One region of the Burkholderia sp. YHN3-13 genome, then DNA from elsewhere that is predicted to be linked to it. Evidence: riboswitches for the same ligand, from Rfam matches in the RefSeq annotation. Region 1 holds a riboswitch; each other region holds the start of a gene.
What was found. A riboswitch is a leader RNA that binds a small molecule or an ion and turns the genes downstream of it on or off. The one in region 1 is predicted to bind cobalamin.

Region 2: linked by a shared signal. The riboswitch ahead of AC0KUR_RS14460 (TonB-dependent receptor domain-containing protein) and the one ahead of AC0KUR_RS30930 (FecCD family ABC transporter permease) in region 1 are both predicted to bind cobalamin.
Region 3: linked by a shared signal. The riboswitch ahead of cobG (precorrin-3B synthase) and the one ahead of AC0KUR_RS30930 (FecCD family ABC transporter permease) in region 1 are both predicted to bind cobalamin.
Region 4: linked by a shared signal. The riboswitch ahead of cobW (cobalamin biosynthesis protein CobW) and the one ahead of AC0KUR_RS30930 (FecCD family ABC transporter permease) in region 1 are both predicted to bind cobalamin.

The regions. Positions count from the first base shown of each region.
Region 1 is NZ_JBVVNQ010000019.1:81,823-89,045, forward strand. It holds gene AC0KUR_RS30915 (adenosylcobinamide-GDP ribazoletransferase) at 1-327, opposite strand, end outside; gene cobT (nicotinate-nucleotide--dimethylbenzimidazole phosphoribosyltransferase) at 317-1,372, opposite strand; gene AC0KUR_RS30925 (ABC transporter ATP-binding protein) at 1,434-2,249, opposite strand; gene AC0KUR_RS30930 (FecCD family ABC transporter permease) at 2,246-3,244, opposite strand; cobalamin riboswitch at 3,404-3,655, opposite strand; gene AC0KUR_RS30935 (ATPase) at 3,810-4,160, shown strand; gene AC0KUR_RS30940 (cell division protein ZapA) at 4,157-4,471, shown strand; RNA gene ssrS (6S RNA) at 4,553-4,734, shown strand; gene AC0KUR_RS30950 (EVE domain-containing protein) at 4,805-5,266, shown strand; gene AC0KUR_RS30955 (SIMPL domain-containing protein) at 5,448-6,188, shown strand; gene lgt (prolipoprotein diacylglyceryl transferase) at 6,295-7,185, opposite strand.
Region 2 is NZ_JBVVNQ010000005.1:97,800-105,022, forward strand. It holds gene AC0KUR_RS14435 (isocitrate lyase) at 1-1,279, opposite strand, end outside; gene AC0KUR_RS14440 (YbaK/prolyl-tRNA synthetase associated domain-containing protein) at 1,684-2,205, shown strand; gene AC0KUR_RS14445 (helix-turn-helix transcriptional regulator) at 2,202-2,840, shown strand; gene AC0KUR_RS14450 (threo-3-hydroxy-L-aspartate ammonia-lyase) at 2,891-3,865, shown strand; gene AC0KUR_RS14455 (hypothetical protein) at 3,994-4,242, shown strand; cobalamin riboswitch at 4,659-4,851, shown strand; gene AC0KUR_RS14460 (TonB-dependent receptor domain-containing protein) at 5,067-6,995, shown strand; gene AC0KUR_RS14465 (TetR/AcrR family transcriptional regulator) at 7,126-7,223, shown strand, end outside.
Region 3 is NZ_JBVVNQ010000008.1:51,273-58,495, forward strand. It holds gene AC0KUR_RS19335 (cobalt-precorrin-5B (C(1))-methyltransferase) at 1-137, opposite strand, end outside; gene cbiE (precorrin-6y C5,15-methyltransferase (decarboxylating) subunit CbiE) at 137-1,417, opposite strand; cobalamin riboswitch at 1,740-1,930, shown strand; gene cobG (precorrin-3B synthase) at 2,038-3,402, shown strand; gene AC0KUR_RS19350 (precorrin-8X methylmutase) at 3,395-4,021, shown strand; gene AC0KUR_RS19355 (precorrin-2 C(20)-methyltransferase) at 4,018-4,752, shown strand; gene cobJ (precorrin-3B C(17)-methyltransferase) at 4,749-6,458, shown strand; gene AC0KUR_RS19365 (MFS transporter) at 6,465-7,223, opposite strand, start outside.
Region 4 is NZ_JBVVNQ010000008.1:69,887-77,109, forward strand. It holds gene AC0KUR_RS19430 (magnesium chelatase ATPase subunit I) at 1-761, opposite strand, end outside; gene cobN (cobaltochelatase subunit CobN) at 758-4,567, opposite strand; gene cobW (cobalamin biosynthesis protein CobW) at 4,574-5,662, opposite strand; cobalamin riboswitch at 5,992-6,257, opposite strand; cobalamin riboswitch at 6,372-6,607, shown strand; gene cobA (uroporphyrinogen-III C-methyltransferase) at 6,718-7,223, shown strand, end outside.

The DNA.
Region 1 (7,223 bases):
CACGTCGTCGCGCGTATAGCCGCCGCCGAACGCATCGCAACTGTCGGCGAGGCCGTCCTCGTGGAACGCGCCGGTCGCAAGCAGGGTTGCCGCCATCGACAGCCCGACCGCGATCGACGGGGGCAGCACCCGCAGCGCGGCGAGATAGACGAGCGCGCCCCACGCGCCGACGCACGCGCCGACGAGCGGGAAATAACGCGCGGCCTGGTCGAGATCGCCGGCCGCGTAGCCGATCGAACGCGGCACCGGCACGCGCGTGAAATAGCCGAGCGCGACGAAGAAGTAGCGCAGTTCGGCCCGCACGCCGCGCACGCGATCAGGCGTCACGATTGTCGACGCCGGCCGACTCGAAGCTCGCCATCTCGCTGAGGAACGCCGCCGCCGCGCGCACGAGCGGCAGCGCGAGCGCCGCCCCCGTGCCTTCGCCGAGCCGCAGGTCGAGCGCGAGCAGCGGCTTCGCGCCGAAATGCTCGAGCATGCGCCGGTGGCCGGCCTCGTTCGACGTATGCGAGAACACGCAGTAGTCGCGCACGCCGGGCACGATGCGTTCGGCGACGAGCAGCGCGGCCGTCGCGATGAAGCCGTCGACGAGAATCGTCATACGCTCGCTCGCGGCCGCGAGATACGCGCCCGTCATCATCGCGATCTCGAAACCGCCGAACGTCGCGAGCACGTCGAGCGGCGCGATCGCATGCGAATGCTTGACGAGCGCACGGCCGAGCACCGCGCGCTTGTGCGCGAGCCCCTGGTCGTCGAGGCCCGTGCCGCGTCCGACGCATGCGTCGACCGGCACGTCGAGGAGGCGGCTCATCAGGCACGCGGCCGACGACGTGTTCGCGATCCCCATCTCGCCGAAGCCGATCACGTTCGTGCCGAGCGATGCATGCAGGCGCACGCGCGCCGCGCCGGCGGAGAGCGCCGTCATCGCCTCGTCGCGCGACATCGCCGGCTCCGCCGCGAAGTTGCGCGTGCCGCGCGCGACCGGCAGCGACACCAGCCGGTCCGACAGCGGCAACGGCGACGCGACGCCCGCATCGACGATCTCGAGCGCGCTCTGCGCGACGCCCGAGAACGCGTTGATCGCCGCGCCGCCGGCCAGGAAATTCGCGACCATCTGCGCGGTCACCGCCTGCGGATAAGGGCTGACACCCTCGGCGGCGATCCCGTGATCGCCGGCGAACACGATCGTCACGGGGCGCTGCACGACCGGTCGCTCGGTATGCTGGATCAGGCCGATCTGCAGCGCGAGCGCCTCGAGCTGGCCGAGGCTGCCCGGCGGCTTGGTCTTGTGGTCGATCACATGCTGCAGGCGCGTGCGCAGCGCGTCGTCGAGCGGCGCGATCGCGGGCGGGAAGGGGGTCGAAGTCGTCATCGGGAAGCCGTGTCGTTGGCGCGGCACGCGCCGCGCATCGGAGGAATCGGAAAAGGAAAGGTCATGGTCGCGCAGGCCATGCCGGCAGCAACGCATCGCGGCCGTTCTCGCGGATCAGCACGAGCGGATAGCCGAACGCGTCGCTCGCGCGTTCGGGCGTCAGCACGTCGTGCACGGGGCCGGCCGACGCGCGGCCGCGGCCGTCGAGCAGCAACGCGTGCGTCGCGAAACGCCGCGCGAGATTCAGGTCGTGGCACGAAAACAGCACCGTGCGCGGGCCCCGGTCGAGCCATGCGCCCAGCGCGGTCAGGCAGTCGATCTGGTGATGCAGGTCGAGATGCGCGAGCGGTTCGTCGAGCAGCATCAGCGGCGCATCCTGGCACAGCGTCGCGGCCAGCGCGACCCGCTGCCGCTCGCCGCCCGACAGCGACAATACATCGCGCGACGCGAGTGCGGTCAGATCGAACGTCGCGAGTGCGTCGTACGCGGCCGCGCGATCGCCGTCGCGCTCCCAGCCCCAGCCGCCGAGATACGGATAGCGGTGAAGCAGCACCGTGTCGAGCACCGTCGCGCTGAACGCGTCGTGCAGCTGCTGCGGCATCAGCGCGCGACGCTGCGCGAGGGGCCCGGGCGGCCACGCGACCAGCGGCCGGCCGTCGATCTCGACCTGTCCGCCGGCCGGCGGCTGCAACCCCGCGAGCGTCGCGAGCAGCGTCGTCTTGCCGGCGCCGTTCGGCCCCGCGACGCACCAGATCTCGCCGGGCCGAAACGCCTGCGTGAACCCGTCGAGCAACGTGCGCGCGCCGGCCTTCAGCGTCAGGTCGACGGCCATGCAGCGCAGCTCGCCGCCGCCCGCGTGCAGTGCGGCATCCGTCATCGCATCGGCCTCCTCAACAACATCCACAGGAACACCGGCACGCCGATCAACGCGGTCATCACGCCGACCGGCAACTGCGCGGGCGCGATCGCGGTGCGCGCGAGCAGGTCGGCCGCCATCACGCCGCCGCCGCCCGCGAGCATCGCGGCCGGCAGCAGCATCCGCTGGTCGTTGCCGAACGCGAGCCGCAGCGCATGCGGCACGACGAGGCCGACGAAGCCGATCGTGCCGGCCGTCGTCACCGCGGCCGCGGCCGCCAGCGACGCGACGAGATAGATCCGCACGCGCAGGCGCGCGACGGGCACGCCGAGCGCCTGCGCGGTCGCGTCGCCGCGCAGCAGCACGTTCAGTTGCGGCGCGGCCGGCAGCGCGACGCATGCGGCCAGCAACAGCGCCCCCCATGCGAACCAGGGCGCCGTCACGCCGTTCAGGTCGCCCGTGAGCCAGAAGATGATGCCGCGCAGCCGCGCATCGGGAGCGAGCGACAGCAACAGCGTGACGAGCGCGCCCCACCCGGCCGCGATCACGACGCCGGTGAGCAGCAGGCGCGGCGACGCGTCGCGCGAATCGCCGCGCCACAACGCGCGGCGCGCGAGACCGAGCACGAGCGCGACCGAGACGAGCGAACCGGCGAATGCCGACGCGTCGACGAGCCACCATGCGCCGCCGGCAATCATCGCGACGAGCGCGAAGCCGGCCGCGCCGCCGGACACGCCGAGCACGTACGGTTCCGCAAGCGGGTTGCGCAGCAACACCTGTAACAGCGCGCCGGCCAGCGCGAGCAGCGCGCCGCACGCGAAGCCGGCGAGCGCGCGCGGCAGACGCAGCGTGCGGACGATCTCGGCGAACAGCGCGTCGCCGCCATGCGGGACGAACGACGCGAGCGCCTGCCACGGCGACATCGGCACGCTGCCGATCGACAGCGACGCGACGAACAGCAGCGCGACCACGGCGGCCAGCGCGGCCCAGATCGCGGCGGCGCGCGCGGCGCTCATGCCGTGCACGGCCGCGCGCATGATGCGCGGCGCATCCGCTCGAGGTGGCCGGCCGGACGTGACGGGGACGCCGCGCGGACGATTGGGGTCAGCATCGAAGAACATTCCGTGAAGCGTTGCGCGCCCCGCCTCCCCGCAGGCCGCGCGTCATGAAACCCGTGCGGGCTTCCCGTCTCGGCCGGTATCCGGGCTGGCGGCGGTCCGGCTCGCCTTCCCGCGCGTTTCACGCGCAGTGGCCCGCGCCCGCGTGCGACACCTGCACGCAAAACGCGCCCGAGCCGGCCTGCGTCGACGGACGCGGCCGCTTACCGTTGCGGGGGCAGCGCAGGTTGGCACGCTCCCGGAGCGCACGCCCTGCTTCCCGTTTAACCGCGCGTGCCACGCGCGAGCACCGAGGCGGCGCCAGTTTAGGAGCCGGTCGCGCGAGCGTCAAGGAAGCATCCGGACACGCACGGGAAGCACCGATTCGCGGCAAGAAGCCGGGGTGTTACGACTGGAAACGTTACAGATGTCGGATTGCGCGTTATTCCGCGCTAAAATGCTGGGTCTTTAGAGGACGCAGCAAATGCTCAACGAACTCGAAACCTTATCTCAAAATATTGGCCGTCTGATTTCGCTGAACAAGCGCTATCACGCGGAACGGCTCGCGCTCGAGGAGCAGGTCGCGCAATTGCGCGCGGAAGCGGACACGGTCCGCGCGGAACTCGCGGCACTGCGCGACGAACGCAATGCGCTCGCGGCCGAGCGCGACACGCTGTCGGCAAAGATCGACGACGCCCAGGTGAAACTGAACGCGATTCTCGAAAAGCTGCCGCGCTCGAAAAGCGCGGAGCAAGCCGACAACCAGCTCGACCTGCTGGATGCGCAGGCACGCCCGGATGGCGATGACGCGGCCAGCCACGGAGAACATGCATGAGCACCAAGCAGATCGAAGTCTCGATTCTCGGTCAGGCCTATCGGCTCGCCTGTTCGGCCGAGACCGAAGCGGCACTGCTCGAGGCCGTCGCGCGCGTCGACGCCGAAATGTCGAAAATCCGCTCGAACAGTTCGGTACGCGGCACCGATCGCATTGCGGTGATGGCGGCGCTGTCGCTCGCATCGGAATTGCTGCGGCTGCAAACGAGCGTGCGGCACGGTGAAGCATTTCCGGCGGAGGAAATCCGTCGTACAATGCACCAGATGAACGAACAGCTCGGCGCGGTGCTCGCACAGCACGAGACGCAGTAACGTTTCAAACGATGCGTCGATTCCCCTTGATCTCGGCGGTCAACGGTGGTCAAATTGGCGCATCGAATCACAGTTCAGTCAGCTTCCCTGCCTGGTTCGCCAAGGTCATATATTCCTTGAACCAATGCCATGTGCACGGTTGCGGAAATTTGTAGCACGGGCGCGCGCGTCACTCTGTCTGATGTACCCGAAGTGCTGCTAACTGCGACCAATTCTGAACCCCAGGTTCAGGATGCCGGCCTAGCGGCCAAGGCGGGGGCCTATCCAACGGCATCGGGCGAGTCCCGGTGCCGTTTTCTTTTGTAGCAGCCCTTTCTGCGTCGATCACGATCCATGCAATACTGGCTGATGAAGTCCGAACCGGACGAAGCAAGCATCGACGATCTCGCCAACGCTCCGCAGCGCTCGCTGCCGTGGACCGGCGTGCGCAATTATCAGGCGCGCAATTTCATGCGCGACACGATGAAGATCGGCGACGGCGTGCTGTTCTATCACTCGAGCTGCCCCGAGCCGGGCATCGCGGGCCTCGCCGAAGTGTCGTCGACACCCTACCCCGATCCCACGCAGTTCGATCCGAAAAGCCCCTACTACGACCCGAAATCGACGCAGGAAGCGCCGCGCTGGCTGCTCGTCGACGTGCGCTACGTGAAGAAGTCGCCGCTCGTGCCGCTTGCCGCACTGCGCGAACACGACGAACTCGCCGACATGCGCGTGCTGGCCCGGGGCAACCGGTTGTCGATCACACCCGTGACGCGCGCCGAATGGCGCTTCATCACCGAAAAGCTGATGAAGTAGGCGCGCGCCAAAGGTCAAATCTGGTCAGCACGCGCGGCCGGCACGGAACTCGCGGCACTTTTGCGCAGCCTAAGCAACCGCTGTCGGCCGATCGGGCCGGCCGTCGTTCATTTCGTCGCGCGGTACGCCCGCGTCGTGCACGCGTGATCCGCGTGCGCGCCCTCGCACAAGGAGTCCAACAATGACCAAGAAATCCGCTCTCGCGCTGTCGCTCGCCCTCGCCGCCGCCGTTCCCGTCGCGCTGACGCTCGCGTCGCCGGCCGCGCACGCGCAAACCGCCAACCCGCATTTCCCCGAGCCGGCAGGCGTGCTGTCGCTGTCGTCGCAAGCCAGCGCCGACGTTCCGCAGGACATCATCCACATCACGCTGTTCTACGAGCAGCAGGCCAAGGATCCGGGCAGCCTGACGGCGCAGCTGAACCAGCGCGCCGACGCGGCGCTGTCGCAGGCAAAGGGCGTGTCGGGCGTCACCGCGCACACGGGTGCATTCTCCGTGTATCCGAGCACCGATCGCGACGGCAAGATTTCCGCGTGGCGCGGCCGTACCGAGGTGGCGCTCGAATCGCGCGATTTCGCCGCGGCGTCGAAGCTCGCGGGCCAGTTGTCGAACCTGATGCAGGTCGCGAACGTCGAGTTCTCGCTGTCGCCTGAAGCGCAGCGCACGGCCGAGCAGAAGCTCACGACCGAGGCGATCAAGTCGTTCCGCGCACGCGCGGACGAAGCCGCGAAGGCATTCGGCTACAGCAGCTACACGATTCGCGACGTGAACGTCGGCAGCGGCCGCAACGTGCAGCCGTACCCGCGCATGATGGCGATGGCCGCGGCGCCGATGGACAGCGCGAAGATGAGCGCGCCGATCGCGGTCGAAGGCGGCAAGGCGACCGTGTCGGTTACCGTCAACGGCTCGGTGCAGATGAAGTAACGCGCCACGCGTTGTCGGAAACGAAAAACGCCGGCCCGAGGGCCGGCGTTTTTTATGCGCCTGCAGATTACCGATGCGCGACGGTTGCGCGCGCATCGATTTCACATTACGCGGCGGCGTTCGCCGCACGGCGGCGATACGCCCAGGCCATCAGCGCGACGCCCGCGAGGATCATCGGCAGCGACAGCCACTGCCCCATCGACAGACCCAGTGCAAGCAGGCCGAGGAAGTCGTCGGGCTCGCGCGCGAACTCGACCGTGAAACGGGCGAGGCCGTAGCCGATCAGGAACAGCGCGGACACGGCGCCCATCGGCCGCGGCTTGCGCGCGAAGAAGAACAACGCGAAGAACAGCGCGATGCCTTCGAGCGCGATTTCATAGAGCTGCGAAGGATGGCGCGGCAGCATCTGGTATTGCATGAACACGTCGGCGAGATGCCACTGCTCGACGAGCGCCGGATGCTTCGGCAGCCAGGCCGCGTCGTCGCGCATCGCGCCCGGGAACAGCATCGCCCACGGTGCGGCGGGGTCGGTCACGCGGCCCCACAGCTCGCCGTTGATGAAGTTGCCGAGGCGCCCGGCCGCGAGCCCCGTCGGCACCATCGGCGCGACGAAGTCGGTGACCTGCAGCCACGGGCGCTTGCGCTGCCACGCGAACAGCATCATCGCGAGCGTGACGCCGAGGAAGCCGCCGTGAAACGACATGCCGCCCTCCCACACCTTGAACACGTCGAGCGGATGCGAGAAATAGAAATCGGCCTTGTAGAACAACACATAACCGAGCCGGCCGCCGAGCACGGTGCCGAGCACGCCGTAGAACATCATGTCGTCGATGTCCTTCGCGGTCCAGCCCTGCGCGGCGACATGCGGCAGCTTCAGGCGGATCCGGCCGACGACGATCGCCGCGATGAAGCCGACGAGATACATGAGGCCATACCAGCGCACGGCCAGCGGCCCGAGATGGATCGCAACGGGGTCGAAATTCGGGTGAATGATCATGGGTTAGCGAAGAAGTTTTCGAATGCGGTACGGCAGTC
Region 2 (7,223 bases), on a different contig from region 1:
CGTCGGCGAGCTTGGCCAGTTCGGTCTCGTCGTACTCGACGCTCATCAGCTGCGCACGGTCGTAGGCCGACACGTCCTTGCCTTCGGCCTTCATCGCGTCGTACGCCTGCTGACGGAAGTTCAGCGTCCAGTTGAACGACGGGCTGTTGTTGTACACCAGCTTCGCGTTCGGGATCACCTTGCGGATCTCGCTGACCATGCCGCCGATCTGCGCGATATGCGGTTTTTCGGTTTCGATCCACAGCAGGTCGGCGCCGTTCTGCAGCGACGTGATGCAATCGAGCACGCAACGCGCTTCGCCCGTGCCGGCGCGGAACTGGAACAGGTTGCTCGGCAGGCGCTTCGGACGCAGCAGCTTGCCGTCGCGCTTGATGACGACGTCGCCGTTACCCAGTTGATCCGCCGACAGCTCTTCGCAATCGAGGAACGCATTGTATTGGTCGCCCAGGTCGCCCGGCGTGGTCGTCACGGCGATCTGCTTGGTCAGGCCGGCGCCCAGCGAGTCGGTACGCGCGACGATGACGCCGTCGTCCACGCCCAGTTCCAGGAACGCGTAGCGGATCGCGCGGATCTTCGCGAGGAAATCCTCATGCGGCACCGTGACCTTGCCGTCCTGGTGGCCGCACTGCTTCTCGTCGGACACCTGGTTTTCGATCTGGATGCAGCAGGCGCCGGCTTCGATGAACTGCTTGGCCAGCAGGTAGGTCGCTTCCGCGTTGCCGAAGCCCGCGTCGATGTCGGCGATGATCGGCACGACGTGCGTCACGTGGTTGTCGATCTTTTCCTGGATCGCGGCCTTGGCAGTCGCGTCCTTCGCCGCATCCAGCTCGCGGAACAGGCCGCCCAGCTCACGGGCGTCGGCCTGGCGCAGGAACGTGTACAGCTCGCGGATCAGCGCGCTGACCGAGGTCTTTTCGTGCATCGACTGGTCCGGCAGCGGGCCGAACTCCGAGCGCAGCGCGGCGACCATCCAGCCCGACAGATACAGGTAGCGGCGTTCGGTGCTGTTGAAGTGCTTCTTGATGGAGATCATCTTCTGCTGGCCGATGAAACCGTGCCAGCAGCCCAGCGACTGCGTGTACTTGGCCGGGTCGGCATCGTACGCGGCCATGTCGGCGCGCATGATCTTCGCGGTGTACTTCGCGATGTCCAGGCCGGTCTTGAACTTGTTCTGGGCACGCATGCGGGCGGCATACTCGGGACTGATGGCGTTCCACGCGCTGCCGTGGTTCTCCTTCAAGCCAGCCACTGCCTTGATGTCGTCTTGATATTGGGACATGTCTATCTCCTGGGAACGAAGCGCATTTGAGTAAAGGGTTCAGCGTGCCCGCTTCGTGTGACGAAGCGAACTGCATGGACTCAATATTAATCCTGTCCGGCGCGCTTTCGGCCAACTCTTATATAAGACATAAGATATAAATTTTCCTTGTTTTTCAATGAGATAGCAGATCGATTTTGCGATGCAAAACAAGTTTTCAAGCGGCGGAAAGGCGGCGCGACGGGAACTTCGCGGAGATTTCGCAATACGAAACGGCCTTTCGCAGTTGGAGAAAGACCCCGCACGGGCGCACCCGCTGTTGCCCTATCTCATGACAAAACGTCTATACTTGGACAATCCATCGATAGCGAGCGGCACGCTCGCTCCCCGCGCGCCGCGATGCGCGCCTTCCCGCCCGAAGCGACATGAACGACTCTCCCGTTTTCGACACGCTGTGCGATCTGCTGAATACGTCCGGTGCACGTTTCCGCGTGCTCGAACATCCGGCGGAAGGTAAATCCGACGTGATCGCCGCGATCCGCGGCACACGCCCCGAACAGGGGGCGAAGGCCATGCTCTGCACGTTCAAGGACGGCGGCGACGCGACCGCGCTCGCCGTGATCCCGGGCCACCTGAAGATCGACTTCCGCAAGGTTGCCGAGGCGGTTGGCCGCCGCAAGGCGACGCTCGCGTCGCCCGATGTCGCGGCCGCCGTCACGCGCTGCGTGATGGGCGCCGTGCCGCCGTTCGTATTCGACGCGAACGTCACGCTCGTCGTCGATCCCGCGCTGGTCGAACGCAACGCGGAGATCGCCTTCAACGCGGGCCGCCTCGACCGCTCGGTCGTGCTCGACTCGGCCGACTACGTGCGGATCGCCCGGCCGCTGCTGGCCGACATCACGCGGCCGGAAACGGCCGACGCCCCGTCGCCCCGGGAAAACGCATGAGCACGCGCCGCACGCCACCGTCGTCCGAACAGGCGTCGCTGATCGAACAGGTGCAGCGCATCGCCGAAGGGCTCGGCGAGATGTTCGCGCCGTTCACCGAGGTCGTCGTGCACGACCTGCGCACGCCGGAACACGCGATCCTCGCGATCCACAACAACCTGTCCGGGCGCGCGGTCGGCGATCCCGCGACCGAACTCGGCCTCGCCCGCATCGCCGACGACGATTTCCCGCAGGTGCTCGCGAACTACCCGAACCGCTTCGCGGACGGCCGCACCGCGAAAAGCACGTCGATCGGCATCAAGGATTCGACCGGGCGCTACGTGGCCGCGCTGTGCCTGAATGCGGATGTCACGCTGTTCCGCGGCTTCCAGGGCATGCTGAACCAGTTCTGCCGCACGGACGGCGAGGCCGTTGTCGACACGCTCGATCCGGCCGGGGCGGACGCGATCCGGCAGCGCATCGACGCGTTCGCGACGCGCCTCGCGACGACGCCGCGCGAGTTGAAGACCGACCAGCGCCGCGAGCTGCTGCAGACGCTGAAGGCCGACGGCTTCCTCGAGGTGCGCCGCGCGATGGAGATCGTGTCGCAGCATCTCGGCGTCTCGCGCGCGACCGTCTACAACGACGCGAAGTGACGCGGGGCCCTGCTTTCCAGTTGACTGACCTTTCCGACTCTCGAGCAACCATGAACTCTCCGACCCTCCCCACGTACGACGACGTCGCCGCGGCCGCGGCCCGGCTCGAAGGCCATGCGCACCGCACGCCGGTGATGACGTCGCGAACGATCGACGAAGCGCTCGGCGCGCAGGTGTTCTTCAAGTGCGAGAACCTGCAGCGCATGGGCGCCTTCAAGTTCCGCGGCGCGTTCAATGCGTTGTCGCGTTTCAACGCCGAACAGCGCCACCACGGCGTCGTCGCGTTCTCGTCCGGCAACCATGCCCAGGCGATCGCGCTGTCGGCGCGCATCCTCGGTATTCCCGCGACGATCGTGATGCCGCAGGATGCGCCGGCCGCGAAGATGGCCGCGACGCGCGGCTATGGCGGCAACGTCGTGACCTACGATCGCTACACCGAGGACCGCGAGCAGATCGGGCGCGATCTTGCCGAACGGCACGGGCTCACGCTGGTGCCGCCCTACGACCATCCGGACGTGATCGCCGGCCAGGGCACGGCGGCCAAGGAACTGTTCGACGAAGTCGGCCCGCTCGACGCGGTGTTCGCGCCGCTCGGCGGCGGCGGGCTGCTGTCGGGCACCGCGCTGTCGACCCGCGCGCTGTCGCCGCACGCGAAGTTGTACGGTGTGGAACCCGAAGCCGGCAACGACGGCCAGCAATCGTTCCGGTCCGGCGCGATCGTGCGGATCGACACGCCGCGCACGATCGCCGACGGCGCGCAGACGCAATACCTCGGCAACCTGACGTTCCCGATCCTCCGCCGCGACGTCGACGACATCCTGACCGCGACCGACGCGGAGCTGATCGACTGCATGCGCTTCTTCGCCACCCGTATGAAGATTGTCGTCGAGCCGACCGGCTGCCTGGCGTTCGCCGCCGCGCGACGGATGAAGGACGCGCTGCAGGGCAAGCGCGTGGGCGTCGTGATCAGCGGCGGCAACGTCGATCTCGAGAACTTCTGCGCACTGGTGTCGACGCCGGCCTGAGCGTCGCGGCGCACATGAACATCCTGTCATCCGTGCGCCATGGCACCTTCACGACGCGTTAAGTTTCGCGCCCTAGACTGATGACGTTGCCCGCAGTCAGTCGCGCAGTCAGTCGTGAAGGAGCCACCATGAACACGCACGCGATCGTCGCCGCCGCCCTGGCGGTCGCCTCCCTTCCGGCGTTCGCCCAACCGGGCGCGACGTCATCCGGTTTCCCCGCCGCATCGCCGCACGACGTCGTCGCGCAGGCGATGCACCGCTCGCCCGGCGCGTTGCCGCACGCCGGCTTCGTGCTCGCGAAGATCGATCAGAACAATACGCCGCCCGATCGGGGCGGCGACCCGGGCGGCCGCGCGCACGCCGGCACGCACATGTAACGGCGCGCGCCGGGCGCCGCTGCCGCGCCCGGCCCCGCCGGCAATCAGAACGCCGGCAGCGACGGATCGCGTGCGGCGAGGATGTCGTCGGTGCGGGCTGTTCCGCGATCTGCAGCTGTTCGGCTGGCCGATCGTGCAACCGCGGCGACCGACCGGCATGCGGCTCGGCGATCCGCGCCGCGACAACGCTGTGCCGCTGCCCGGGCTGCTCAACGCGCCGGCTGACGTCGACCGGACAACCTACGGTTTCGCGTTCGATACGACGCGGCTCGCATGCCGCTTGCTCCTCCCGATTCATCAGACGAGAAACGCGACACCAACACACAAGCGAAAGGATTCGGAAAGCGCTTGCCGGAGAATGACGTTTTTTCGCACCCTCGCGCGGCGCGGCAATTGACGTGCGGGAGCGCACGCCATTACCCTTGCGCGCTGATGGTTCCCAGCGATGGGATCAAAAGGGAACGCAGGACGGGCAACGACTCGAATCTGCGGCTGCCCCCGCAACTGTGAGCGGCGAATCCGTGCCACTGCGCGCCACTGGGAAACCGGGAAGGTCCGCACGGATGACGACCCGCGAGCCAGGAGACCTGCCATCGACCCGAGGTCCAGCAGCCGCACCGGGCGGGGTGTCCCGATGCGCAAGCGCCGCCGTTGGCGGTCGCCCGTTGCATGGACGACCCGACCTCAGGATCCGTCAGATGTCCTTCGTTCCCGAATCCGCTTCCCTGCCGGAAGCGTCGCGTCGACACGCCGTCGGCATGCGCAACCTGCCCGCCCTTCGCTCGCGACCGCCCTACGCGCCACACGCTTTCTCTCGCTGTCTGATGAACCTTCGTTACCTGCTCGCCACATCCGCCGCCACCGCGCTGCTCACCCCGCTCGCCCATGCCGCCGGCGATACCGCGCTCCAGCCGCCCGCCCAGCCCGCGGAAGGCGCCGATCTGCCGACGATCAGCGTGACCGACACGCGGCACCTGCCCGAATCGTTCGACCGGCGCTATGCGTCGACGCAGGTGCTTACGCGAGAAGATCTCGACCGGCTGTCGTCGACCGACCCGAGCATCACGCAGGCGCTCGCGACGCTGCCGGGCGTGACCGTCTCGCAGAGCGGCGGCCCCGGCTCGTCCGCGTCGGTCAGCATCCGCGGCTCGTCGGCCAGCCAGGTCGCCGTGTTCATCGACGGGATCCGGATCGGCTCGCCGACCACCGGCATCGCGCCGTGGGCCGACCTGCCGACCGACGCGTTCGAACGCGTGGAAGTGATTTCGGGCCCGGCCGCCGCATCGTTCGGCAGCAACGCGATGGGCGGCGTCGTGCAGCTCTTCACGCGCCGCGCCGCCAACCGGCCGAACCAGACCACCGTGTCGTTCGGCGGCGGATCGAACAAGACGTTCGACACGCAGTTCCGCACGTCGGGCACCCTGCCGTCGACAGGGCCGCTGGCCGCGCTCGGCGGTGTCACCTACTCGCTGGGGCTGCACGACTACAACACGGCCGGCATCGATGCGACGCGGCCCTTCTTCTACGGTCACGAAGCCGGCCGCAATCCGTATCACGCGCAGGATCTCGATGCGCGGCTCGGCTATGCGCGCGACAACTGGTCGATCTCGACGTTCGCGCTGTATCACCGCTCCGACCTGTCCTACGACAACAGCGGCTATGCGAATCGCGAGCTCGATCACCAGCTGACGACCGGCATCGCATTTCATCTCGACATCACGCCCGATACGCAGTTCGACCAGTCGTTCGGTTATGCGAACGACCGCCAGTTCATCTACGCGGACAACCCGGCCCTCGCGACCGACCAGATCAATTCGCAGCGCATCAGCACGTCGACGTCGCTGACCCATCAGGCGCACGGGTTCCGCCTGTTCGGCCTGCCGCTGTCGGGCGAAACGAAGCTCGCCTACGATTTCACGCGCGAACAGGCATTCCTGCCGATCGACGCGCCCGGCGGCATACCGACGCGCAACGACTCGGCGTTTTCGCTGCATCAGTCGGCCACGCTCGGCAGCGTGACGCTGTTCCTCGCGGGGCGTCGCGAGATCATCGCCGGGCAAGGCGTGAACACCGGCAACGCCGCGCTGTCGTGGGCGATCACGCCGGTCTACACCGCGCGCGTGTCGTACGGCAACGCATTCCGCCTGCCGAGTTTCAACGACCTGTACTACCCCGGCTACGGCAATCCGAACCTCAGCCCGGAACGCAGCACGTCGGTCGAGGCCGCGCTCGACGCGAACACGTCGTACGGCACGTTCTCGGCGGCGGTCTACGACACGCACGTCAACAACCTGATCGCGTACAACCCGGCAACGTTCTCGCCGATGAACATCGGCCGCTCGCACATCCGCGGCATCGACCTGTCGTACAAGGGGACGATCGGCCGCTCGACGCCGGTGAGTCTGGCCGTCGGCCTCCTGAATCCGCAGGACGAGACCAACCAGACCTGGCTCAACCGCCGGCCGCGCCAGACGGTCAGCCTCAGCGTCGACCACACGTGGGACGAACTGAAGCTCCACGCGCTGAGCACGGGCGCATCGCTGCTCTACGGCGGCACGACGTTCGACGATCCGGCCAACACGACGTATCTGCCGTCGTACCTGACGGTGAGCCTGCGCGCGTCGTACCGGATCAATTCGCACCTGACGGTGTCGGCGTCGCTGTCGAACCTGTTCGACCGGCAATACATGACCGCGTACGGCTACAACACGCTCGGCCGCACCGCGTTCGGCAAGGTCACCTACACGTTCTGACGACCGGTCGCCCCGGCGCCTGCGTCGCGGGCGCCGGGGCGGATCGGCGTGGCCGGCGGCGTACGGGAAATTGACTTCGCGGCAAAAACTAATAGAATTAGTTTTTTGACTAATTTCCATAGTATTCGTCATGACGCGTGCCGGCATTACCGTAGACAAACTCGTCGAAGCCGGCGCACGGCTCGCCGACGAAACCGGCTTCGAGCCGCTCACCGGCGCGGCGCTCGC
Region 3 (7,223 bases), on a different contig from region 1:
AGCACGATCTCGACCGCGTCGTCCGCCCGGCCCGCGAGCAGCAGCCGCGCGGCCGCGAGCGACGTCGCGGTCGCGCAGCTGCCGGTCGTGTAGCCGAACCGCAGCGGCGCGGGCTGTTCGGGGGTTTCGTCGCGCATCACGCGTCCGTTGCGTTCGCCGGGTTCGATGCGCCGGCTATGTCGATCGCATCGGCCGCCTCGACCCTGTCGGCCGCGTCGGGCTTGCGCACGTCGTACAGCGTGACGGGCAGCGGCTGGCGCCACGTGTCGAAGCGGCCGAGCGGTTCCGCATGCGCGAGCGACACGCGCGTGAGCGTGCCGCCGTGCGCGTCGCGCCACGCGGCGAGCGCCATCTCGCCCTGCAGCGTGACCGCATTCGCGACGAGCCGGCCGCCGGGTTTCAGCGCGGCCCAGCACGCGTCGAGCACGCCGGGCGCCGTCGCACCGCCGCCGATGAAGATCGCGTCGGGCGTGGCGAGTCCTGCCAGCGCGTCGGGCGCGCGGCCCGCGACGAGCTGCAGGCCCGGCACGCCGAGTGCGTCGCGGTTGTGTTCGATGAAGCGCTGCCGTTCCGCATGCGCCTCGACCGCGATCGCCTGGCAGGATGGATGCGCACGCATCCATTCGATGCCGATCGAGCCACTGCCCGCGCCGACGTCCCACAGCAGCTCGCCGGGTGCGGGCGCGAGGCGCCCGAGCGTCATCGCGCGCAAGTCGCGCTTGGTGAGCTGGCCGTCGTGGCGGTATGCATCGTCGGGCAGGCCCGGCGTGAGCGCGCGGCGCGGCGCGTCGGGGCCGGCCCGGCAGTCGAGCGCGACGAGATTGAGCGCGGCCGTTTCGGTGACTTTCCAGTCCTGCGCGAGGCCGTCGACGCGCCGTTCGAGCGGGCCGCCCAGATGTTCGAACACGCTGATGCGCGTCGGCCCGAAGCCGCGTGCGGCGAGTTCGGCCGCGACGGCGGCCGGCGTGCGGCCGTCGGCGCTCAGCACGAACAGGCGCCGGCCCGGCAGCAGATGACGCGCGAGCGTCGCGAGCGGACGGCCGACGAGCGACACCGCGCCGACGTCCTGCAGCGCCCAGCCGAGGCGTGCGGCCGCGAGGGACAGCGACGACGGCGCGGGCAGCACGCGCCATTCGTCGGGAGAAAGCTGGCGCGCGAGCGTCGCGCCGACGCCGAACAGCATCGGGTCACCGCTCGCGAGCACGCAGACGGGCGAGCCGCGCCGCGCGAGCACGCCCGCGAGATCGAACGGCGACGGCCACGCTTCGCGCGCGGCCGGCAACCGCGCGGGCAGCATGTCGAGATGCCGCTTCGCGCCGACCACGCGCGTCGCGCCGAGCAGCGCGCGTCGCGCATTGCGCCCGAGCCCCGCGTAACCGTCGTCGCCGATGCCCACTACCGTCAGCCACGCCGTCATGCACCCTTCCCCATCGTTCGATTTCATCCAGTGTGTTGCGATGCGCGGCCGTTGCGCCGCCGCGCGTCGATCCGGCGATTGCCGTCGGCGCCGACTGCCCGGCGCGGGACGCGCCAGCGGTGTCGGCCAGGCCCGCGCGATCCGCATGGCGAACAGCTGGCCCCGCCCAGTTTCATCGTCGCGGACACCGGCGTGTCGCCGATCCAGTGCCGAGCCGCCAATCGTACCATCCGCGCTGCCGCGCGCAGGTCGTCGCAGCCATGCTGCGACACGGTTGCGACGCACATGGCCGATGTCGGGCCGGTGCCGAAATCGGGTATCCTACGGCCGTTCGTTCGCCGGTGCCCTTCGGGGCCGAAGAGGGAACACAGGGCGCGCCGCGCGCCGCTGTGGCTGCCCCCGCAACTGTAGACAGCGAGCCGATCTCCCCCTCATGCCACTGGTTTCACCGGGAAGGCCGGGAGCCGGCGCCGACCTGTCAGCCAGGAGACCTGCCGGCCAGAAAGTGCGTGCGTGCCAGTCGGCGTCGGGCGGGGTGTACCGATGCGTTGGCCGCGGCGCGACACTGTCCCGGTATCCCGTTGAGTTCCGCCCCCGATTCGATTCCTGCGTCGCCCGTCGTGCGCCCGTCGGCCTGCCCGGGGCTCGTGCGCGTGGTCGCGGCCGCCGATGGCGGGCTGTGCCGGGTCAAGCTGCCGGGCGGCCGGCTCGATGCGCGCCAGGCGCGTGCGATTGCCGCCGCCGCCCGCGCGTACGGCTCCGGCGCGATCGACGCGACCAATCGCGCGAATCTCCAGCTGCGCGGCATTCGCGACAGCGCCGCCGATGCGCTGACGCGCGCATTGCTCGAGGCGGGGCTCGGCCCGCGCGTCGACGCAGCCGCAGGCGCGGTCGACGAGACGGCCGCGCTCGCCGCGAGCGACGACGTCCGCAACCTCCTGCTCAGCCCGCTCGCCGGGCACGATCCCGCCGCGCTCGTCGACAGCCGCGCGCTCGCGATGCCGCTGCTCGACATGCTGGCCGGCGAGCCGCGCCGCGGCGAGCTGTCGCCGAAATTCTCGATCCAGCTCGACGGCGGCGAAGCGGTTGCGGCGCTCGATCACCCGCACGACATCTGGCTGGCCGCCTGGCGCCGCGCGGACGGCGCGGTACGCGTCGCGGCCGGGCTGGCCGGCTGCCCGCCGGCCGCGCGGGACGACCGGCCCGCATCGGTCGACGTGTCGCCCGATCAGGCCGTCGCACTGGTTCGCGCACTGCTGCTCGCGTTCCTCGATCTCGCGCCGGCCGACGTCACGCGGATGCGCGCCGTGCTCGCGACCGCCGGCGAATGCGCGTTGCTCGCACGCGCGCAGCACTACCTGCCCTTCCCGCTCACGGCCGATCCCGCGCTCGCCGGCTGGCGGCGCACGCGCACCGACCCGGCGCTGCGTTTCGGCATGCGCGCGTCGCGCGATGCGGCATGCTGCAGCGTCGGCGCGCAATGCGTGCTCGGGCGGCTCGACGCGACACAACTGGAACGGCTCGCCGCGCTGGCCGAAGCCGACGGCGACGGCACGTTGTCGATGACGCCGTGGCAAGGCGTGTTTCTCCACGGCGTGCCGAACGAACGCGCCCCGGCCACGTTGGCGGCACTGGCGTCGCTCGGCCTCGTCTGCGCATCGTCCGACCCGCTGGCGACCCTCGTCGCCTGCACCGGCAGCACGGGCTGCGCGAAAGCGCGGGCCGACACGAAACACGACGCGCTCGCCCTCGCCGCGCGCATCGGCCATCCGGTCGACGTGCACCTGACCGGCTGCGAGCGCCACTGCGCGCTGCCGCATCCCGCGGCGCACACGCTCGTCGCGGTGGCGCCCGCGCACTACGACCTTTACCGGCGCGACGCGGCCGCGGGCCTTGGCGCCCCGCTCGCGCGCCATCTGACGATTGACCAGGCCGCGGCCCGTTTGACGGACGCGCGGCACAGCCAGGACACCACCGATGCTTGACTACATTCGCGACGGGCAGGAAATCTACCGCCAGTCGTTCGCGACGATCCGCGCCGAGGCCGACCTGTCGCGCGTTCCGCCCGACCTCGAGAAACTCGCGGTGCGCGTGATCCATGCGTGCGGGATGGTCGACGTCGTCTACGACCTGCGCTTTTCGGCTGGCGCCGGCACGGCCGGCCGCACCGCGCTCGCGGCCGGCGCGCCGATCCTGTGCGACGCGCGGATGGTCGCCGAAGGCATCACGCGCGCGCGGCTGCCGGCCGACAACCGCGTGATCTGCACGCTCGGCGAGCCGGAGGTGCCCGATCTCGCGCGCCATCTCGGCAACACGCGCTCGGCGGCGGCGCTCGAACTGTGGCGTCCGCATCTCGCGGGCAGCGTCGTCGTGATCGGCAATGCGCCGACCGCGCTGTTCCACCTGCTCGACATGATCGACGCCGGCGCGCCGCGTCCCGCGTTGATCCTCGGTTTTCCGGTCGGTTTCATCGGCGCGGCCGAATCGAAGGCGATGCTCGATGCCGACAGCCGCGGCGTGCCGTACGTCGCGCTGCTCGGCCGGCGCGGCGGCAGCGCGATGGCCGCCGCCGCGGTCAACGCACTGGCGACGGAGGTCGAATGACGACCATGCGCGGCCGGCTGTTCGGGGTCGGTGTCGGCCCCGGCGATCCCGAACTGATGACGATCAAGGCGCTGCGCGTGCTGCAGGCGGCGCCCGTGGTCGCGTATTTCGTCGCGAAGGGCAAGAAGGGCAATGCGTACGGCATCGTCGAAGCCCACCTGCTCGACGGGCAGACGCAACTGCCGCTCGTCTATCCGGTGACGACCGAAGTGCTGCCGCCGCCGCTCTGCTACGAGACCGTGATCGCCGACTTCTACGACACGGCCGCCGAGATCGTCGCCGCCCATCTCGACGCGGGACGCGACGTCGCGGTGATCTGCGAAGGCGACCCGTTCTTCTACGGCTCGTACATGTACCTGCACGACCGCCTCGCGCCGCGCTACGACACCGAGGTGATCCCGGGCGTCTGCGCGATGCTCGGCGGCACGGCCGTGCTCGGCCAGCCGCTCGTCTATCGCAACCAGAGCCTGTCGGTGCTGTCCGGCGTGCTGCCCGAGCATGAACTGCGCGAGCGGCTCGCGCGCGCCGACGCGGCCGTCGTGATGAAGCTCGGTCGCAATTTCGACAAGGTGCGGCGCGTGCTCGACGAACTCGGGCTCGCGAAGCGCGCGCTGTACGTCGAGCGCGCGACGATGGCGAACCAGCGCATCGTGCCGCTCGACGCAGTCGATCCGATGGCGTCGCCGTATTTCTCGCTGCTCGTCGTGCCGGGGGAAAAATGGCAAGGATGACGACCCCGCCGGCGATCGTGATCCTCGGTGCCGGCGCGCTCGACACCGCGCGACGCATCCAGGCGCGCTATCCGGGCGCTAGCGTGCATGGCCTCGCGTCGCGCGTCGATGCCGACGTGCGGTTCGACGAACTCGGTGCGCACCTGCGCGAACTCTACGCACGCGGCCTGCCGATCGTCGCGCTGTGCGCGGCCGGCATCGTGATCCGCTGCCTCGCCCCCGCGCTCGCGGACAAGGGCGTCGAGCCGCCCGTGCTCGCGGTTGCGGAAGACGGGTCGGCCGTCGTGCCGCTGCTCGGCGGGCTGACGGGCGTCAACGTGATCGCGCGCGAAATCGCCGCATGCGTGGGCGTCGCGCCGGCGATCACGACCAGCGGCGAACTGCGTTTCGGCGCATGCGTGCTCAATCCGCCCGACGGGTATGCGCTCGCCGATCTCGCGCAGGGCAAGCGCTTCGTGTCCGACCTGCTCGCGGGCGCATCGACGCGTGTCGACGGCGCGGCGGCGTGGCTCGACGATGCCGCGCTGCCGCGCGACGACGCGGCCAAGCATGCGATTCGCGTGACGCCCGACGCATGGCGCGGCACGCACGACGAACTCGTGATCCATCCTCGCAGCGTGGTGGTCGGCATCGCAGGCGATGCCATGCACGCGCACGAGGCGCTTGCCACACGCATCGCCGCCATGCTCGACGCACAAGGTCTCGCGCGGCTGGCACTCGCGGCCCTCGTCGCGCCGGCGTCGTCGATCGGCGAACCCGCGCTGGAGGAAGCCGCGCGGGCACTCGACGTGCCGCTGCGTTTCGCCGATGCCGACGGCAGCGCGCCCGCCGATGCAGCCGCGCTGCTCGGCCGCACGTTGCGTGTCGCGCATACGCTGCGTCCGGTATCGAACGGTCTCGCGTGCGCGGTCGCGTCGCATCCGGTCGATCCCGCCACGCTCGGCCGCGCGCGCGGCCGCCTGACGGTGCTCGGCCTTGGCCCGGGCGGCGCCGCGTGGCTCACGCCGGCCGCTCGCGCCGCGCTCGCCGAAGCGACCGACATCCTCGGCTACACGACCTACGTGAACATGGCCGGCCCGTTCCGCGGCGACCAGCGCGTGCACGGCACCGACAATCGCGAGGAAATGCAGCGCGCGCGCCATGCGTTCGAACTCGCGGCCGAAGGCAGGCGCGTCGCGGTCGTGTCGTCGGGCGACCCCGGCGTGTTCGCGATGGCCGCGGCCGTGCTCGAAGCGCTCGACGACACGCGCGACCCGCAATGGGCCGCGGTCGACCTGCGCGTGGAGCCCGGCATCTCGGCGTCGCTCGCGACGGCCGCGCAGGCCGGCGCGCCGCTCGGTCACGACTTCTGCGCGATTTCGCTGTCGGACAACCTGAAGCCGTGGGACGTGATCGAGACGCGCCTGCGGCATGCGGCGCAAGCCGACCTCGTGATGGCGTTCTACAACCCGATCTCGCGTGCGCGGCCGTGGCAGCTCGACCTCGCGCTCGACCTCGTGCGTGCGCATCGCGCCGCCGATACGGTGGTCGTACTCGGCCGCGACATCGGCCGGCCGGGCGCGACGCTCGCGACGACGACGCTCGGCGCGCTGCGCGGCGACCAGGTCGACATGCGGACGATGGTGATCGTCGGCTCGTCGACGACGCGGCGCTTCGCGATCGGCAACGCGCGCGAATGGGTCTATACGCCGCGCTGGTATCGCTGATCGCGGTTACCGCGGCAGCGTGACGGTGCGCGCGTCGGCATGCGTAAGGCCGGATGCGCCGCCGGTACGCCAGAACCGGTACACGAGCACGCCGACCGCGGCCTGCGCGACGACTACGAACGCGACGCAGCCGGCCCAGCCCCAGCGATGCCAGCCGGGCACCGGCAGGATCGAGCCGAGACTGCCGCCGAAGTAATAGCAGGACAGGTAGATGCCGATCGCCGTCGAGCGTGCGCTCGACGCCGCCTGCGAAATGAACGTGTTCGCCGACGCCTGCTCGACGAATACGGCGGTCGAGCTGAGCGCGAGGCCGGCCAGGATCACCGGCACGCTGTCCGACAACGTCAGCAACGCTCCGCCGATCGCGAGCGCGGCCGCGGCGAGCCCCGGCGCGCGCGGGCCGCGATGCCGCGCGAGGCGCCCGGCCAGCGGCGTCACGACCACCGCGACCAGGAACACCGCATAAATTGCGCCGATCTCGACCGTGTCGAAGCCGAACGGTGCGCGCGTGAGCCGCAGGCCGATGAACGTGAACGTCGCGACCTGCGACGCGAGCACGCATGCGCCGATCGCGAATGACGCGAGCAGCGGGCCGCGCATGACGAGCCGCGACGACGGCCCCGCCTCCGCATCGTTGCCGGACGCCTGCCGCGCAACCGCACCGGATGCCGGCAGGCTCGCGTAGATCGCGACGCCCGTGACGAGACACAGCGCCGCGACGACATCGAGCGCATGCCGCCAGCCCCACATCGACGTCAGCAGGTT
Region 4 (7,223 bases), on a different contig from region 1:
ATCACGAGGTCGGCGCGCAACCCGTCGACGGCCGCGTCGATGCACAGCGCGCTGACGCGCGCATGGACTGCATCGTCGAAATCCAGCGTCGCCAGCCGCGCGCGCGCCGCATGGATCCGGTCGCCGAGTTCACGCTGGACGGGCGCATGACGTGCACGAAATGCGTCCGGGTCGAGATCGAACGCGAGTCGCGCCTTCACGATCCGTTCGCGCTGCGCGGCGTCGAAACAGTTCTCCAGTTCGACCATCAGCCCGAAGCGGTCGAGCAGTTGCGGGCGCAGTTCCCCCTCTTCCGGATTCATCGTGCCGACCAGCACGAAGCGCGCGTCGTGCGCGTGCGACACGCCGTCGCGCTCCACGATGTTCACGCCGCTCGCGGCGACGTCCAGCAACGTATCGACGAGCCCGTCGGCGAGCAGGTTCACTTCGTCGACATACAGCACGCCGAGGTGCGCGCGTGCGAGCAATCCAGGCCGGAAGCGCACGCCGTTTCCGGCCAGCGCATGCGCGAGATCGAGCGTGCCCGTCACCTGCTCGTCGCTCGCCGACAGCGGCAGCGTGACGAACTGCCCTTCCGGCAGCAGTTCCGCGAGGCCGCGTGCGGCGGTCGATTTCGCGGTGCCGCGCGGGCCGCTCACGAGCACGCCGCCGAGCGACGGGTCGATCGCGGCGAGCAGCAGCGCCTGCTGCAGCGCGTCCTGCGCGACGAGCGCCGCAAACGGAAAGACCGCGCGGGCGCGGTGCGTCGTCGGATCGGTCATCGCCGTCCCCCTTCCTGAAGTTGTTCGCTCGCGAGCCAGACCGCTTCGATCCGCTCGCGATAGTCGCCCGGCTGCTGCCACAGGCCGCGCTGCATCGCCTCGACGAAGCGTTCGCAGATGCCGTGCAGCGCCTTCGGGTTGTGCCGTTCGAGAAATGCGCGGGTGGCGTCGTCGAACAGGTACGCGTCGGCGACGAGCGCGTACTGGTGGTCGGACAGCACGCGCGCGGTCGCGTCATAACCGTACAGGTAGTCGACGGTCGCGGCCATCTCGGCCGCGCCCTTGTAGCCGTGACGCTTCACGCCGTCGAGCCATTTCGGGTTGACGACGCGCGAGCGGATCACGCGCGCGATTTCCTCGCGCAGCGTGCGCATCGTCGGCGCGACCGGGTTCGCATGGTCGCCGTGGTAGATGCTCGGCTGCTGCCCGGACAAGTGCCGCACGGCCGCCGTCATCCCGCCCTGGAACTGGTAGTAGTCGTTCGAATCGAGGATGTCGTGCTCGCGGCTGTCCTGGTTCTGCACGACGACGTCGATCGTCGCGAGCCGCTCGCCGAAGACGTCGGCCGCCGCGTCGCCGGCACTGTTCTGCGCATACGCGTGGCCGCCCCACTGGCGATACGCATCGGCGAGATCGGCGTCGGTCTGCCAGCGGCGCTGGTCGATCAGGTCCTGCAAGCCCGCGCCGTAGCTGCCCGGCCGTGCGCCGAACACGCGCCAGCCGGCGCGGCGCCGCGCTTCGTCGGGCGTCACCCCTTGCGCGATCCATTTCGCGCGCTCGCGCTCGACGCGCGTGCGGATCGGGTTCAGTTCCTCGGGCTCGTCGAGCGCGGCGACGGCCTGCACGGCCGCGTCGAACAGGTGCATCAGGTTCGGGAACGCGTCGCGGAAGAAGCCGGACACGCGCAGCGTCACGTCGATGCGCGGCCGGTCGAAGATCTCGATCGGCAGGATCTCGAAGTCGGTCACGCGATGGCTGCCGTGCGCCCATTTCGGCCGGACGCCGAGCAGCGCGAATGCCTGCGCGATGTCGTCGCCGCCCGTGCGCATCGTCGCCGTGCCCCATACCGACAGGCCGATCGCGCGCGGATAGTCGCCGTGATCCTGCAGATGGCGCTCGATCAGTTGCTGCGCGGATTTCAGGCCGAGCGACCACGCGGCCTGCGTCGGCACCGCCCGCGTGTCGACCGAGTAGAAGTTGCGTCCGGTGGGCAGCACGTCGGGGCGGCCGCGCGACGGCGAACCGCTCGGCCCCGGCGGCACGAAACGGCCGTCGAGCCCGCGCAGCAGCTGGCGCATTTCCTCGCCGCCGCACGCGTCGAGCGCGGGCAGCAGCGTCGCGCGAACGCGCCCGAGCACCGCGAGCGTGTGGGGCCATTCGCCGGGCGGCGTCGCGTCGGCACCCGTGTTTCCGCCGTCGGCCGCGCACAGCCCGTCCAGCCATTGTTGCGCGAGCCATTCGAGGCGCTCGCGCGTATCGCCCGCGTGGCGCCACGGCGATGCGTCGAGCGCCTGCAGGATCGCCGGGCGTGGGCCGACCCACGGCGCGGCCCAGTCCGCCGACAGCGGATCGAAGTCGTCGCCGAGCGCGAGATCGCGCGCCAGCGCGCCGATCAGCCCCGCCCGCGCGCCCTTGCCATCGCCGACCGGAAAACGCGCGAGCGCGAGCAGCGTGTCGCGGCGCTGGCGAGCGGCCGGCGATGCGCCGAACACGTGCAGCCCGTCGCGAATCTGCGCTTCCTTCAGTTCGCACAGCCACGCGTCGACGCGCGTGAGCAGCGCATCCTCGTCGCCCGCATCGCGCGGCGGCGACACGCTCAGCTCGTCGTGCAGGCGATGCTCGGCGATCGTCGCGAGGATCGTCTTGCGCAGCAGCTTCGCGCGCCGCGCGTCGACCATCAGCGCTTCGTAGTATTCGTCGACCTGCCGCTCGAGATCCTGCAGCGGTCCGTAGTTTTCCGCGCGCGTGAGCGGCGGCATCAAGTGATCGATAATCACGGCCTGCGCGCGGCGCTTCGCCTGGCTGCCCTCGCCCGGATCGTTGACGATGAACGGATAGAGATGCGGCAACGGCCCGAGCGTCAGGTCGGGCCAGCACGCGTCGGACAACGCGACGCTCTTGCCCGGCAGCCATTCGAGGTTGCCGTGCTTGCCGAGGTGGATGACCGCGTCGATGCGATACGCATCGCGCAGCCAGAAATAGAACGCGAGATACGCGTGCGGCGGCACGAGATCCGCATCGTGATAGCTCGCGTAGTCGTTCTCGCCGCGCGAACGCGACGGCTGGATGCCGACGAACACGTTGCCGGCGCGCCAGCCGGCGATCGTGAAACGTCCATGGCGCAGCGTCGGGTCGGCTTCGGGCGGCCCCCAGCGCTGGTTCAGCGCGTCGCGCACGGCGGCCGGCAGCCGCGCGAAGCGCGCGATGTAGTCGGCCAGCGGGAAGCTCTGGAACGCGGGTCGCAATGCATGCACGGCCGCGTCGTTGGTCACGCCTTCGGTGAGGCGCGCGATCAGCGCGTCTCCATCGGGCGGCAGGTCGGCCAGCGTGTAGCCCGCGTCGCGCAGCGCCGCGAGCACGCGCAGCGCGGATGCCGGCGTGTCGAGCCCCACGCCGTTGCCGATCCGCCCTTCGCTTTGCGGGTAGTTCGCGAGAATCAGCGCAATGCGCTTGTCGGCGTTGTCGAGCGTGCGCAGCCGGCACCAGCCGCGCGCGAGCGCCGCGACGAACGCGATCCGCTCGGCGTCCGGCTGATAGCGCACGACGTCGACCTCGGTATGCGGGCAGCGATACGCGAGCCCCTTGAAGCTCACCGCACGCGTGACGATGCGCCCGTCGACTTCGGGCAGCGCGATATGCATCGCGATGTCGCGCGCATGCAGGCCCTGGTTGTCGGCCACCCACGCGTCGCGGTTGCCGCCGGACAGGATCACCTGCAGCACCGGTGCGTCGCCGGCGAGCACGTCGTGTTCGGGGCTGTCGATCGCGCCGGCCGCGAACGCGGTCGTGTTCAATACGAGCGCGACGCCGTGCGTGTCGCAAAGTTGCGTGATGACTTCGCGGCTCACCGCATCCTTCAGCGACGTCACCGCGATCGGCAACGGATTCAGCCCCTCGGCGATCAGTGCGTCGGCCAGCGCGTCGAACACGGCCGTGTTCGCGGCCTGCCAGTGCGCGCGATAGAACAGGATCGCGACGACGGGCGCGCCGGGCGTCCAGCGCGGCCGCCAGTCGTCGACGCTCGCGCGGTCGCGCGCCGGGTGATACAGCGCGGCGGCCGGCAGCGGGCGCGGCGGCTCGGGTTCGGCGCCGAAACCGAGCGTATGGAACGCGATGCTGCGCAGCAGCGCGTCGGCATTGTGCACGCCGCCCTCGCGCAGATAGCGCCACCACAGCCGGCACAGCGCCGGCGTGACGGTGCTCTTCGCGACGAGGTTCGGATCTTCCTGCAGGTCGCCCGAGAACATCGCGAGCTGCTGCCCGCGCTTCGACGCGAGCGACACGGCCTGCTCGATCCCGTACGGCCAGTACGCTTCGCCGCCGAGATGATCGATCACGACCGTCTTCGCATGACGCAGCACGTCATCGACGTAGAAATCGACGGACGCCGGCTGCCGCAGGAACGTGACGTTCGCGAGCCGCACGCTCGGGAACCCGGCCGGCAACCGCGGCACGACACTCGCGAGCAGCGACAGCGTCGTGTCGGCCGAACTCAGGATCACGATGTCGGCCGGCTGCTGGTCGATCCGGACGACGCCCTGCGTATCGTCGACGAAGCCGCCCGGCGTGGTGCGCAGCAGATGCATCGTGCGTTACGCCTGTTGCGGCTCGGCCGCGCACGCGGCGTCGAACGCGCGTTGCAGCGCGGCCGCGTCGAGATCCTCGCCGATCAGCACGAAGCGGCTCGCGCGCGTTTCGCCGTCCTGCCAGCGTCGGTCGAAATAGCTGTCGAAGCGGCGGCCGACGCCCTGGATCACGAGCCGCATCGGCGCGCCGGGCAGCGCGGCGAACCCTTTCGCGCGGTAGATCGTGTGCGCTTCGACCACGCGCTGCAGCGCGGCGATCGTCGCCTCGCGCGTGCCGGCGTCGCCGGACACGACCACCGAGTCGAAATCGTCGTGATGGTGATCGTGATCACCGTCGTCGGCCGAGCCGTGATGATCGTGACGCAGGTGGATCGTTTCTTCCGATGCCGATTCGAGGCCGAGCAGCATCGCGAGATCGAGCTCGCCGCGCGTCGCGCGAACGATCTTCACCTGCGGCGGGATCTCGTCGCGGATCGCGGTTTCGATCCGGGCGAATTCCGCGTCGCCGACCAGATCGGCCTTGTTCACGATCACCAGATCGGCCGACGACAGCTGATCGGCGAACAGTTCGTGCAGCGGCGATTCGTGGTCGAGATTCGGATCGGCGCGGCGCTGCGCGTCGACGGCCTGCGGGTTTTCCGCGAACTGGCCGCTCGCGGCGGCCGGCCCGTCGACCACGGTCACGACCGCGTCGACCGTGAAGCTGTTGCGGATCGTCGGCCAGTTGAACGCCTGCACGAGCGGCTTCGGCAGCGCGAGGCCCGATGTCTCGATCAGCACGTGGTCGATGTCCGCGCGCCGTTCGACGAGCGCCTCCATCACCGGGTAGAACTCTTCCTGCACGGTGCAGCACAGGCAGCCGTTCGCGAGTTCGTACAGCTGGCCCGACGCTTCGCCCTGCGCGCCGTCGGCGTCCTCGCAGCCGATGCCGCAGCCCTTGAGGATCTCGCCGTCGATGCCGAGCTCGCCGAATTCGTTGACGATCACCGCGATGCGGCGGCCCGCGGCGTGCTGCAGGATGTGGCGCATCAGCGTCGTCTTGCCGCTGCCGAGAAAGCCCGTGACGATCGTGACGGGAAGCTTGCGTAGGGTCATGGTAGGTCCGGTGTCGAAGAGGGAATCAGGACGGGATCGTCGCGTTGGCGGCGGCGAGGCCATTCATCGGGCGACGCGCAGGCAGACCGCCGCGCGATCCGCGCGAACAACCGCGCGACGGGCGGAACAACGAATCGGACATGGTGCTTCCTTGCGAACGGTCGACATCGTGAATGCCAACACGGCTGCCGCCGGCCCTGCCCGCGCCGCCTGCCGTTCGCCGTCCCGGCCCGGCGCGTTCGCGCGGGGGGCAGATCGGCGGAGGAAGCGGAACACCCCGGGCGTCGGGCCTGCTGCGGCCGTGGACGATGCGCCGCCTCCCCGCGGCGCTGAACCCCAACGTTTAGGCCGGTATCCGGGCTGGCGAACACGCCGCTTCGCCTTCCCGGATGCGCGCGGCATCCAGTGGCGGTCGTCCGCCTGCTCGCGGCAGGCGGCGAAGCGGCGCTGCATCGCGCTCGCGCGCGACACGTTCGCTTACCGTTGCGAGGGCAGCACAGGTTGGCTCGACTGCGGTGCAGGCAGGCTCCCTGTTTCCCGTTTAACTGCGCGCGCCGGAGCGGCACGCGCGAGCACCAAAACGCGTGCGAGTGTAGGCGGCGGGGCCGGGAGCGTCAAGGCGGCACGGGGCGCCGGACTGCGTTGCGCACCGCCGGCGCACCGTGCCGGAGGCCGGCCGTGGCCGGTTCGCGCGGGCGAACCGCTGTGCTATCGTATGCGCCGCGTTCGGTGCTCGCATGCGCATTCCGCGCATGCAGTTAAACGGGAAACAGGAGGCGGACGACCGCCCGGCCTGTGCTGTCCCCGCAACGGTACGCCGCCCGCGCGACGCGCTCCCCGCGCACGCGCCCAGGCCGCCCGCGATGCCACTGCCCTTCAGCGGGCGGGAAGGCTGCGGCCTGGCAAGCGGCCAGCCCGGATACCGGCCGACGCAAGGGGCGAGCCCGATGCTCGCCGAACGCCCGATCCGCGGGGGACGGATGGGGTGCGCATTCCGCCCGCGTCCGCGCGGGCTTCGTCCGATCCGTCATGCACTGCCTGCCCGCCGGCCGCCGATGTGCCGCCCGCCTGTTCCTTTCCACTGTTTCGACACGGTGCGTGCCGTGCCGCGTGCGATGAGCCGCGCGTGGCTCATCGGCGCCGGCCCCGGCGACGCCGACCTGCTGACGCTCAAGGCCGTGCGTGCGATCGGCGCGGCCGACGTGCTGCTCGTCGACGATCTCGTGAATCCCGACGTGCTGCGCCATGCACGCGCCGACGCGCAGGTCGAGCACGTCGGCAAGCGCGGCGGCCATGCGTCGACGCCGCAGGAAGCGATCGTCGCCGCGATGCTCGCGCACTTGCGGGCGGGCCGCAGCGTCGCGCGGCTCAAGGGCGGCGATCCGTTCGTGTTCGGCCGCGGCGGCGAGGAACTGGCCGCGCTGGGCGCGGCGGGTTTTGCGGTCGAGATCGTGAACGGCATCACCGCAGGCATTGCCGCGCCGGCCGCGCTCGGCATCCCGGTCACGCAGCGCGGCGCCGCACAGGGCGTGATCTTCGTCACGGGCCACGGCGCGGGCGC